One region of the Pseudomonas sp. Pf153 genome, then DNA from elsewhere that is predicted to be linked to it. Evidence: predicted binding sites of a transcription regulator. Region 1 holds the regulator's gene; each other region holds the start of a gene.
What was found. Region 1 encodes FliA, which starts transcription of late flagellar genes. Its sites were predicted from a motif close to CTAAAGTTTNNNNNNNNNNNGCCGNTAA; they were not measured.

Region 1 (4,028 bases):
CGTTCTCGGCAATGTGACAGCACTCCACCAGCTCGTTGAGCTGGAGGAAGCCGGCGCCTCCTTTTACAGTGTGGAAACCGCGAAAAATTGCATTGAGCAGATCCGCATCATCGGGACGGCTTTCCAGCTCGACCAATTGTTCGGACAGTTGCTCTAGAATCTCGCCGGCCTCAACCAGGAAATCCTGAAGGATCTCTTCATCGGCGCCGAAGCTCATCAAGGGGTGCTCCTAAAACAGGGCTAAAACTCAGAATCCAAGGCTGGACAGCAAATCGTCCACATCGTCCTGACCGGACACAACGTCTTCTCTTTTATCGGCATGAATCTGCGGACCTTCACCCTGAGAGAGATGTTTTTGTGGATCTTTTTCAGCGAGCATCGCCGCACGGTCATGTTCGATGCCCGCAAAGCGGTCCACCTGACTGGCCATGAGCACGAGTTTGAGCAGATTGCTTTCGACTTCGGTGACCAGTTGGGTCACGCGCTTGATCACCTGACCGGTCAGGTCCTGATAGTCCTGGGCCAGCAAGATGTCATTGAGGTTGTTCGCCACGGCGCGGTTTTCGGTGCTGCTGCGCGTCAGAAAACCGTCGACGCGACGGGCCAGCTCGCGAAACTCTTCCGCTCCGACTTCACGCCGCATGAACCGGCCCCAATCGGTGCTCAAGGCCTGGGCTTCGTCGCTCAGGCCGTTGACCAGGGGCGTTGCGCTTTCCACCAGGTCCATGGTGCGGTTGGCCGCGGCCTCGGTCAGCTTGACCACATAGGACAGACGCTCGGTCGCATCAGTGATCTGCGAGACTTCCTCGGCCTGCGGCGTGTTCGGGTCGATCTGGAAATTGACGATCGCGCTGTGCAGTTCACGGGTGAGCTTGCCGACTTCCTGATACAGACCACGATCTCGGGTCTGATTGAGCTCGTGGATCATCTGGACTGCATCGCCGAAGCGGCCTTTTTCAAGGTTCTCGACCAGTTCGTGGGCATGTTTTTTCAGGGTCGATTCGAAATCGCCCATTGAAGATTCGTTATGCTCCATAGCTCCCCCGTGGCGCCATTAACCGATGCGTTCGAAGATTTTTTCGATCTTCTCTTTCAACGCCTGGGCCGTGAAGGGTTTGACCACATAGCCGTTCACACCGGCCTGGGCCGCTTCGATGATCTGCTCGCGCTTGGCTTCGGCGGTGACCATCAGCACGGGAAGGTGCTTGAGTTTTTCATCGGCGCGCACGTGACGCAGCAAGTCGATACCGGTCATGCCGGGCATGTTCCAGTCTGTTACCAGAAAGTCGATACTCCCGCTGTTGAGGACCGGGATGGCAGTGGTGCCATCGTCCGCCTCGACCGTGTTGGTGAACCCAAGGTCACGCAACAGGTTTTTTATGATCCGCCGCATCGTTGAAAAATCGTCAACGATGAGGATTTTCATGTTCTTGTCCAATTCGACCTCCAAGCAGTCTTAAACGTGTCCAGCACCTGAACGCGCCATTTCAATCAATCCGGCACAACACTCGACAACGGTCCGGAACACACCGTACGGCGACTGACGCGGCTTGCCTCGCCAACCTCGCCCAATGCGTTCCTGCCGCCTGTCAGCGCGCTCGCCACTCCCCCAAACGCCCCCGTAAACGGGCCGCGCACTGGCTGTGTAACTGGCTGACCCGCGATTCGCTGACTCCCAGGACTTCACCGATTTCCTTGAGGTTCAGCTCCTCGTCGTAGTACAGCGCCAAGACCAGTCGCTCGCGCTCCGGCAAATTGGCAATCGCATCCGCCAACGCACTCTGGAAGCGTTCATCTTCCAGGTCACGCGACGGTTCCATGTAGGTACTTGGGCCATCCTCATGCAGCCCTTCGTGTTCGCCGTCCTGCAACAGGTCGTCGAAACTGAACAGGCGGCTGCCCAGGGTATCGTTCAAAATCCCGTAATAATCGTCGAGACTCAACTGGAGTTCGGCCGCAACCTCGTGATCTTTAGCGTCACGCCCGGTTTTAGATTCAATGGCGCGAATCGCGTCACTGACCATGCGGGTATTGCGGTGGACCGAACGCGGTGCCCAATCGCCCTTGCGGACCTCATCGAGCATCGCCCCACGGATACGGATACCCGCGTAGGTCTCGAAACTGGCGCCCTTGCTAGCGTCGTATTTGTTCGCCACTTCGAGCAGGCCGATCATGCCGGCCTGGATCAGATCCTCGACCTGGACACTGGCTGGCAGACGCGCCAGCAAGTGATAGGCAATACGCTTGACCAGGGGCGCGTAACGCTCCACCAGCTCGTATTGGGCGTCCCGTGCCGATTTCTTGTAGAGATGGTTGTAACCGCTGGCTGTCATAACACGGGCCCTGCTGTTTGTTGCACAAGACGCTCGACGAAAAATTCCAGATGCCCGCGTGGGTTTGCCGGTAGCGGCCAGGTATCGACCTTCTGGGCGATTGCCTTGAACGCCAGCGCGCATTTGGAACGTGGAAAGGCTTCATAGACGGCACGTTGCTTCTGGACGGCCTTGCGTACGCTTTCGTCGTAAGGCACGGCGCCCACGTATTGCAGCGCAACATCCAGGAAGCGATCCGTGACCTTGGTCAACTTGGCGAACAGGTTGCGTCCCTCCTGGGGGCTCTGGGCCATGTTGGCCAGGACGCGGAAGCGGTTCATGCCGTAGTCGCGGTTCAGCAGCTTGATCAGGGCATAGGCGTCGGTGATGGACGTCGGCTCGTCGCAGACCACCAGCAACACCTCCTGGGCTGCGCGCACAAAGCTGACGACCGAGTCACCGATGCCGGCCGCGGTATCGATCACCAGCACATCGAGGTTGTCACCGATGTCGCTGAACGCCTGGATCAGGCCCGCGTGCTGCGCCGGAGTCAGATGAACCATGCTCTGGGTGCCAGAGGCGGCCGGCACGATGCGAATCCCGCCAGGGCCTTGCAGCAGCACGTCACGCAGCTCGCAACGACCTTCGATGACGTCCGCCAGGGTGCGCTTGGGTGTGAGCCCCAGCAGCACGTCGACGTTCGCCAGGCCCAGGTCGGCGTCCAGCAGCATGACCCGTCGGCCAAGCTCTGCCAGAGCCAGGGACAAGTTCACTGACACGTTAGTCTTGCCGACGCCACCTTTGCCGCCGGTCACCGCGATCACCTGTACGGGATGCATGCTGCCCATGTTCGTTCTTTACCTTGTCTTACTTAGACGGAGGCCACATTACTGGCTGCGCGTTCACATTGAACATTGCATGGCAGACCATCGATGTAGGTACAAAAAAAATATTCATGATTACCTCAGCCAACCTGCTTGGTCGGGCTGTGGTAGATATCAGCGAACATGTCAGCCATGGCTTCTTCGCTGGGTTCGTCCTGCATTTGCACACTCACTGCACGGCTGACCAGTTGATGGCGACGCGGCAGATGCAAATCATCCGGGATCCGCGGCCCATCGGTCAGGTACGCCACCGGCAGATCGTGACCGATCGCCAGGCTCAATACCTCGCCCAGGCTTGCCGTTTCGTCCAGCTTGGTCAGGATGCAACCGGCCAGACCACAGCGCTTGTAGCTGTGATAAGCGGCCGTTAGAACCTGTTTCTGGCTGGTGGTTGCCAACACGAGATAATTTTTTGACCGTATACCGCGACCGGCCAGGCTTTCAAGCTGCATACGCAGGGCCGGATCGCTGGCTTGCAGGCCGGCGGTATCGATCAGCACGACGCGCTTGCGCAGCAGGGGTTCCAGCGCCTGGGCCAGGGATTGGCCCGGGTCCACGTGGGTCACCGACACATTGAGAATCCGACCCAGGGTCTTGAGCTGTTCCTGGGCGCCGATGCGGAAACTGTCCATGCTGACCAGGGCAATGCTCTGGGCACCGTACTTGAGTACATAACGGGCGGCGAGCTTGGCCAGGGTGGTGGTCTTGCCCATGCCGGCCGGGCCGACCATCGCAATCACCCCGCCCTCTTCCAGCGGCTCGACTTCCGGCGTGGCGATCATCCGTGCCAGGTGCGCCAGCAGCATGCGCCAGGCCTGGCGAGGCTCCTCGA
Region 2 (4,028 bases), on a different contig from region 1:
TTATTGCTCAGACTTTCTGCAGACGTCGCAGCTGAACTTTACCTCTTTGAAACGCGTAGCTTGTGTCCTTGGCAGCAAGGGCTTGCGCCTCTACCACGGCGCTGGCAAGAGGTAATTGCTTCGCGCGGGCGCCTCACCTTTGATCTCGCTCGTTGTCATGACGGTGAAAGCGAAGCGTGGGTGATGGCACTTCCCGGGTCGCCAGAGTGCGCCATCCTCGCCACTGGGGGGCAGCTCCTGGATTACGGCATCCTTCACCATATCGCTTCCGTGCTCGCAATCGAGCTTGAGCGTCTCATGGGTGAGCACGAGCGTAGGCTTCGCATAGGCTCTGAATTGGTCGATGATCTGCTAAACCAGAGACTGACTGATAAAGCTGCTATGGAGCGTCTGCAGCAAATGGGATTCCCGCCTGGAGCGACCCACCTAATAGTCGCTCGATTAGATCGTGAGGCTCCAGAAAATTGGCAGCTGGAGTTTGAGCGTCAGAGCATAAAGGTGCTGGCCAGGCAGGCAGGGGCGGAGCTGGTGATTCTTGTGTCCAGTCAGCCGTCCTATACTTCGCTTCAAACCGCGCTAGGGTGTTCACTCGGAGTCAGCGCGCAGCTTGGCGTGGGGCTGAGGGTACCTGAGGCGCTACGAGAGGATCGCCTTGCGTTGGCTCATTCGACGAAGGCTCGTAAGGTCGTGAACTATGAGAATGCCTTGGACGAAGCATTCTGGTTGCCGAGCGATCTGGATCAGGCGAAGATGATGTATCGCCGGGTGATTGGGAGTCTGGCTGACTACGATGCGCAGCATGGTAGTAACCTGATTCGTACCCTGAATATCTTCCTGGAGCAAAATCGCTCTTGGCAAAAGTCAGCGCAGGTTCTGAGTGTGCACAAGCAGACTTTGGTTTACCGCATTCGCTGGATTGAGGAGATTACAGGGCGGTCTCTGGATGACACAGAAGGGGTAGTGGCTCTCTGGATTGCCCTGCGCTCTATGGAAATTGCCTTAGATGGCCCCCTCAATGATCCAGGCGGCTAGATATTCACTATACCCAGCACCTAAACTTCAATTTCAGGCGCTGGGCGTTGTTAGGGTTTTTCGTAAAGGAGATCAGGTTGCGGGTGACTGGAAAAGATTCTTCTTCATCAAGGCCCAGGCTTATGGCGTTAGTCGATAAGGCTCGAATAGTAGTTTGATGATTTGGATATTCATACTTTGAATGTGCTCATCAAACTATGTTGATTTTCAGCCATGTTCGATAGTTCAATGCTGGCTTGAGAGACATCTACAGCTCTTTTGGCAACATAATTAGAAGCTGATCCGATGTTGTTGACATTACTGCTTATTTCCTCTGCTACTGAACTTTGTTCCTCTGCTGCGCTTGCGATTTGCGTATTCATGTCGCTGATGACAGCTACAGCTTGAGCAATGGTTTCCAGGGCTTTTTGAGCTTCCTCAGATTGACGGAAGCTTTCGTGAGTTCGTTCTTCGCTTTGAAACATGGCGCGGACTACCAGCTGTGTTCCATGCTGTAGCTGAGAGATCATGACCTGAATCTCGTCAGTCGCTTGTTGGGTGCGCTGGGCGAGCTGCCTTACCTCATCTGCTACCACAGCAAATCCTCGCCCCTGTTCTCCTGCTCGGGCGGCCTCAATTGCCGCATTCAGCGCAAGCAGGTTCGTTTGTTGAGCGATCCCGCTGATGGTGACGAGAATGGCACTGATTCCCTCGCTTTCTTCAGCCAATGACCTAACCGAAGTCGCAGCCCGCTGTATTTCCTGGGTGAGGTGCAGGCTTGCAGACGCTGCAGTTTGAACAATTCGCTTGCCATCCTCGGTGGCTGAGTCGGCATGGCTGGCGGCATCTGCAGCAAGCGCAGCATTTCGTGCAACGTCCTGCGCGGTGGCGGTCATCTGCTGAACTGCCGTAGCGACCATCTCAATCTCTGCCAATTGCCGATTAACTTCAATACTGGTGTGCGAGGCGATTTCAGCAGTTCTTTGAGATGAGTTCGCCAGACCACCGACTGAGGATACCGCTTGCTGGATCGTAGCTTGAAGCTTGGAGAGAAAGGCGTTGAAGCCTGTCGCCATGGCTCCGATTTCATCGTTCCTGTCCGAGACCAGCCGTTGTGTTAAATCGCCTTCACCTTTCGCTATGTCATCCAGCATGGAGACCATCTGGCGCATCGGTCGCGCAATTCGAACGCTAATCAGCCAGATACCTGTGAGGCCGGCCAATGAGGCAATGAGCCCCACCAGTAGCATGCCCCAGATATCTTGGTTACGCCGACCCGAAAGCTGTTGCTCAAGATCTCGCAGTTCAGCCATCGCTACATCAATCGGCAGGTCAAGTGTAAGCATCCATGGCATGCTCCCCTCAACGGTGAAGGGGTATGTCAAATAAACCCTGCCGTGGTCATGGTCGATTTGAAATACAGGTTGTGAGTCGGTAACTTTGTCAACAAGACTTTGCAATTCGGCACTAAGCGTATCTTTGCTTTTGGCCCCAAGCTTCTTTTCATCACTGCTAAACCCCACGATGCTGCCATTAGCCGATAATAATGCCACTTGTCCAGCACCATCATAGAGCTCTTGATTCGCCTGGATAGCTAGGCTCTGTATGAAATCTAGTGACAAACTAACTCCGGAAACGCCAAGAAAGCGACCGTTTTTTATCAAAGGAGCATTAAAGCTGGATATCAATTCAATTGTGCCATCAACATCGTAAGACGCGGGGTCAACGGTGCACGGTTTACCTTTCTCTCTGGGGCAAAGATAGTATTCTCCTTCTCGAACTCCCGTAGCAAGCAGTGTTTGACTCTCAAGTTCATCACCTAAAGTGGAGAGCACCGCTTGACTAGAGGTATCTCGATACCACCATGGGGTAAACCTGCCTGATTCATCGGATGGTGCGGCCGTTTTTGACTCAGCTTTTGAAGCGAATGCCTCAGGCTCCCAAGCTGTATATACGTCTACAAGGGTAGAGTTCTCGACTAAAAAAGCTTTGGTGAGATTTTGAATGTCATTCCTTAGCAGAAGAATTTCATGGGCCGGAAGATCTTCCGAACTCGCTAGTGTCGTATTTGTTAGCGCAATCGCTTTAGCAATAAGCATTGGTTGAGCCAATTCAGCTTGAATCTTAGCGGCCTTTGATGAGGCCAGAGCCATTAAGCGGCCTTCAAGAGTATTTTCTAAAAGATGCTCGGTTTGGGAGTGTACAAAACTCTGAGTTTTAAAGCTTGCATAAAGGGAATAAGTTACAAGTGTGGCCGTAATCAGGAATAAACTAATTCCTGCAAAAATAACTATTGAATGCTGGATTGATCTTATTTTCATTATAGCTCCGGTTGTGCAGCTTGATTATTCTGCACCAGGGACGAATTTTTCATCGCCAAATAGTAGCCATAACGAGAGGTGATGTGTGTTACCCGATCTCATCGAGTGGAAATGATTTCCCGGGTTGTGAACAGTTCCACCGATGCCAGGCCTATGCCAAAAAGCAGACTCTCGCCACCATTCGCTATCTGACAACGCGATATAGAGCTCTTCGGGGCGATGTCGATGTTCAGGATACGTGAGACCCGGACGCATAACGGTAACACCGAGCATCAGGTTGCCAAACGTTGCTAAACCATTAGGCCCAAATATCATTGCATTCAAATGGCCCTCTTGGAACTCGGGGGGAGTGGTTCTTGCAGGTATCGTATACCACCTCAGTGCCGGAGCAATGTTGAAAATGCACTCAGACATTGCTTTAAGATTAAGAGGAAAAGATGCTAGATTTTTTTTTGCATTGCTAATGCAGGACGTTACTAGTTCAAAGCTTCGATCATTGGTGTTGAACGGAACTGGTTTTCTGATCATTATGTTGGATTCAGCAGCTTGAAATCGATCCTCAAAATCAGGTGCGACTGATCTTAAATGGAAACTGATAAGTTTGTGGAGATGAGCAAGCTCAGTTACAAAGTTTGGAATCATTTGAGTCTCCGTCGCGATTTGCATGAGGGTGCTGGCTAGGCTTTAGCAGACCTG
Region 3 (4,028 bases), on a different contig from region 1:
AACACGTCCTGGCCGAAGCGCAGGGAGATGTGCCACAGGCGCGTTTCGGAGGGGGCGTCGTTGTCGGATTCGTTTGCCGCCTTCGGCGTCTCGTCAGACGGGGGCGCCTGGTACTCCTGCAGGACCTGGCACAGTTCCATCTCGCGCTTGAGGGCCGGTGGCGTCAGCGTGCCGCCCTGGTTGGCGACCACATTGATCAGTTCCAGCATGTGGTCGCTGGATTTGAGCAGCACGGCGATCAAGCCTGTATCCACCTCGACGCTGCCGTTGCGCAGGCGATCGAGCACGTCTTCGACGATATGGGTGAAGCTGACAATCGGCTCCAGGCCGAACAGGCCTGCCGACCCCTTGATGGTGTGGGCCGCACGGAAGATCGCACCGATGGCGTCATCGTCGCCTGGGTCGTTTTCCAATTGCAGCAGGGATTCCTCCATGGCTTGCAACTGTTCTCGTGCCTCGACGATGAACGTTTGTTGTGCCTGGTCGAGATTGATGCTCACGCTCATATCCTTTGTCGTGTCGGGCCGCGATACAGCAGAGGCTCAGGCCTGCAGATTGCACAGCTCGAGTGTTTCGGTGACGGCTTTGCTGCGACCGGTCAGCGTCAGTTCGGTACCGGCCTTGGGCGCCTCGCGCAATGCCATCAACAGCAGTTGCAGCCCGGCGCCGTCCATCTCGGTGACCTGCGACAGGTCCAGCGTCATGCGCGGCATATTGCCCAGGCAAGGCAGCAACTGAGCTGCCAGCTCGGCGGCGGTGTAGATCGTCAGTTCGCCGTCGATGCTGACCTGGGCGGTGTCATCCTGGGTTTCGTACAGCAACGGCATTGCAGTCTCCATCGATCAAGGAAGAATCAGCTTGGAAACCGCCGCGAGCATCTGCGCGGGCTGGAATGGCTTGACCACCCACGCCTTGGCGCCTGCTGCCTGGCCTTCCTGTTTTTTCGATTCCTGGGATTCGGTGGTGAGCATGATGATCGGCGTGAACTTGTAGCTGGCCAGCTTCTTGACCTCCTTGACGAAGGTGATGCCGTCCATGTTCGGCATGTTCACGTCGCTGATGATCAGGTGCACCTTCTGGCCGGTGAGCTTGCCCAACGCATCCTTGCCATCGCTGGCCTCGATCACGTCGTAGCCGGCACTTTTCAACGCGATGCCGACGACCTGCCGAACGCTCGCGGAGTCGTCGACAACCAATACACTTTTAGCCATGAACGGCTCTCCTAAAAGAAGGTTATTTCCTGGGAAGTCTGTTGCGCACCGGAGTCGCCGTGGTGATTACGGCGCTGCTCGTCGGTGGCATAAGTGGTTTCCATGCGCGCCAGCCATTGGCGGGCGTCGATGGGGGCGGCCTGGTCGGGCGACTGGCTGGCCTGCTGCATGTGCACATGCAGGTCCTCGATGTTGTCGCGCACGTGGCTGAGGATCTGGCTGACCCGATCCTGGAACTGCAGGCTGACCAGTACTTCGGTGAGTTCGTCACGGATACCGAAGCTTTCCTGCTGCAGCATGTCCGCCGATTCGGCGAGCCGTCCGGTCACGCTCTTGAAACGCTCCAGCACGCGCTGGATGCTCTCTTCGGAAGCGGTGACCGAATGGCTGTCCTGGTCCGCGCCGCTGGAGGCGGCCTGGACCAGTTGGGTAATGGCGGTATTGATGATGTCGACCTTGGCCGACATCTGCTGGCCGGTCTCGCTGGACTTGCTCGACAGGCTGCGCACGGCGTCGGCCACCACTGCGAATCCGCGCCCGGCTTCACCCGCACGGGCGGCTTCGATGGCGGCGTTGAGGGCCAGCAGGTTGGTTTGCGCGGCAATCGCGGCGACGTCCGCGGCCATGGTCCGCAGCTCGCCGGTGTAGGCGGTGAGGTTGCGCACCTGGGCCAGGGTTTCGTCGCGGCTGGCCTGGGTGGCCTTCAGGGAGTTGATGACCTGTACCAGTTCGCCTTCACTTTGAGCCAGCACCTGCACGGCACCGCCGCTGCTTTGTCCGGCCAACTCGCCGGCGGCCAATTGCGAGGCCTGCACGGTTTCCTCCAGGCGCGAGGAAATGCCGGTGAAACGGCTGGTCAGCGAGACGATTGCGGTTTCGGTTTGTTGACGGGAGCTTTCCACCTGCCTGGCCCAGATGGGCATGGCACCGAGGATGACTTCGTTGAGCTGTGCGCTGGCGGCGTGGTTGGCCTGCTCGATGTTGTGCAGGTCGTGGCGCGCAGTGGCAGCGGCAAAAGCGTTATCGAACCGGCGACGTTGCGAGCGTGCGTCCCAGACTCCGGCACCGATGCCTACGGCCAGCAGCACTGCGCTCAACCCCAGATTCTGTGCACTCGAGCCGTTGAGCAGCAGCACGCCGGCAGCGGCGACAATGGCTACGAGGACGGTGCTCCAGAGGATACGGGGTTGGGTTGGGGCGAAAGAATGACCGTGTGGGTACGACGTCATGGTTCGGTCCTTGAACAGTGTTGCTAACAGGTTATTGGCGAATAACTGGTTATCTGCGATCCCGGATATGACTTGAAGACCGGTCGTCCGATTCCGACCTCTGTAGGCAGAAGCTGACTCAGTAAGTGGCACTGTGCTACTTCAGATTAGACGCAGTTCGTGAAATGTCGAATCGGACTGACGAAGCTATTGTTCACGCGCCTCGCCACAAAAACGGGTCGAGTCAATTCTATGAAGTGTCTTGATTGAGCTAGATTATTGACACCCGAATCGTCGAATCCACCATCAGAGCCCCCATGCCCGACCAGCCTCTCTGGAAAACCTATCTGCTGTTCCTGGCCCCCATGGTCTTGTCCAATTTCCTGCAATCGATGTCCGGCACGTTCAACAGCATCTATATCGGCCAGATGCTGGGCACTCAGGCACTGGCGGCGGTGTCGGGGATGTTTCCGATCCTGTTCTTCTTCATCGCGCTGGTGATCGGCTTGGGTGCGGGGGCGGGGGTGTTGATCGGGCAGGCCTACGGCGCACGGGAAACCGGTACGGTGAAGGCCATTGCCGGTACTACGTTGCTTCTGGGTGCGATCATCGGGCTGACGGCGGCCGTGCTTGGCAGCGTCTTTGCCCGCCCGGCGTTGCAAGGGTTGGGCACGCCGATGGACGTGCTGGACGATGCCGTGTCCTACGCCCGGGTCATGATGTGGACCCTGCCGATACTGCTGGTGTTTGTGCTGTTCACCCAATTGCTGCGGGGAGTGAGTGATACGTTTTCGCCGCTGTTGGCATTGTTAGTGTCCACCAGCGTCGGGCTACTGCTCACGCCGGCGTTGATTCGTGGTTGGCTGGGGTTGCCGCAGATGGGGGTTCAGAGTGCGGCGCTGGCGGGGCTGCTGGGCACGGCGGCGGCCATGGCGATGCTGGTCTGGCGCCTCAACCGCCGCGAGCATGCCCTGGCGCCGGACCGGGCATTCTTCGCAGCGATGCGCCTGGACAGGGACATCCTCGCCAAGGTCCTGCGCATCGGCCTGCCTACGGGATTGCAGATGGTGGTGATTTCGTTGTCGGAACTGGTGATCCTCAGCCTGGTCAATCGCCACGGTTCGGAGGCCACGGCGGCCTATGGCGCGGTGAGCCAGATCGTCAATTACGTGCAATTTCCAGCGCTGTCGATTGCCATTACCGCGTCGATCCTCGGCGCCCAGGCCATTGGCGCCGGACGCCTGGAACGCCTGGGGCCGATCCTGCACACGGGCCTGATGATCAACGTCTGCCTGACCGGTGGGCTGGTGCTGTTGGGTTATCTGCTGTCCCACTGGCTGTTGGGCTTATTCATCACCGCCCCGGCGGCGCGGGTCCAGGCCGAACACCTGCTGCATATCATGCTCTGGAGCTTGCTGGTGTTCGGCTTCCAGGCAATCGTCAGCGGCATCATGCGCGCCAGTGGCACTGTACTCCCGACGGTGGCGATTTCCATTTTCTGCATCGTGGGTGTCCAGGTGCCCGCGGCGTATCTACTGGACGCGCACTTCGGCCTGCAAGGCGTATGGATGGCGTTTCCCGTGGCTTACCTGAGCATGCTGCTGTTGCA

Region 2: a site for FliA is predicted at 1,936-1,963, ahead of AD666_RS27095 (methyl-accepting chemotaxis protein). Genes of this name have one in related genera too.
Region 3: a site for FliA is predicted at 2,490-2,517, ahead of AD666_RS23415 (methyl-accepting chemotaxis protein). Genes of this name have one in related genera too.

The regions. Positions count from the first base shown of each region.
Region 1 covers NZ_LHVL01000025.1:697,833-701,860, reverse strand. Annotated here, with positions in the region: gene AD666_RS18335 (chemotaxis protein CheA) at 1-217, opposite strand, end outside; gene AD666_RS18330 (protein phosphatase CheZ) at 248-1,036, opposite strand; gene AD666_RS18325 (chemotaxis response regulator CheY) at 1,055-1,426, opposite strand; gene fliA (RNA polymerase sigma factor FliA) at 1,590-2,333, opposite strand; gene fleN (flagellar synthesis regulator FleN) at 2,330-3,160, opposite strand; gene flhF (flagellar biosynthesis protein FlhF) at 3,277-4,028, opposite strand, start outside.
Region 2 covers NZ_LHVL01000030.1:673,464-677,491, reverse strand. Annotated here, with positions in the region: gene AD666_RS24140 (PucR family transcriptional regulator) at 1-1,032, shown strand, start outside; gene AD666_RS27095 (methyl-accepting chemotaxis protein) at 1,203-1,931, opposite strand; partial or broken gene AD666_RS27090 (HAMP domain-containing protein) at 2,058-2,261, opposite strand; gene AD666_RS26315 (dimethylsulfonioproprionate lyase family protein) at 3,357-3,974, opposite strand.
Region 3 covers NZ_LHVL01000030.1:515,653-519,680, reverse strand. Annotated here, with positions in the region: gene AD666_RS23430 (chemotaxis protein CheA) at 1-500, opposite strand, end outside; gene AD666_RS23425 (lipid asymmetry maintenance protein MlaB) at 543-827, opposite strand; gene AD666_RS23420 (response regulator) at 843-1,211, opposite strand; gene AD666_RS23415 (methyl-accepting chemotaxis protein) at 1,223-2,440, opposite strand; gene AD666_RS23410 (MATE family efflux transporter) at 2,737-4,028, shown strand, end outside.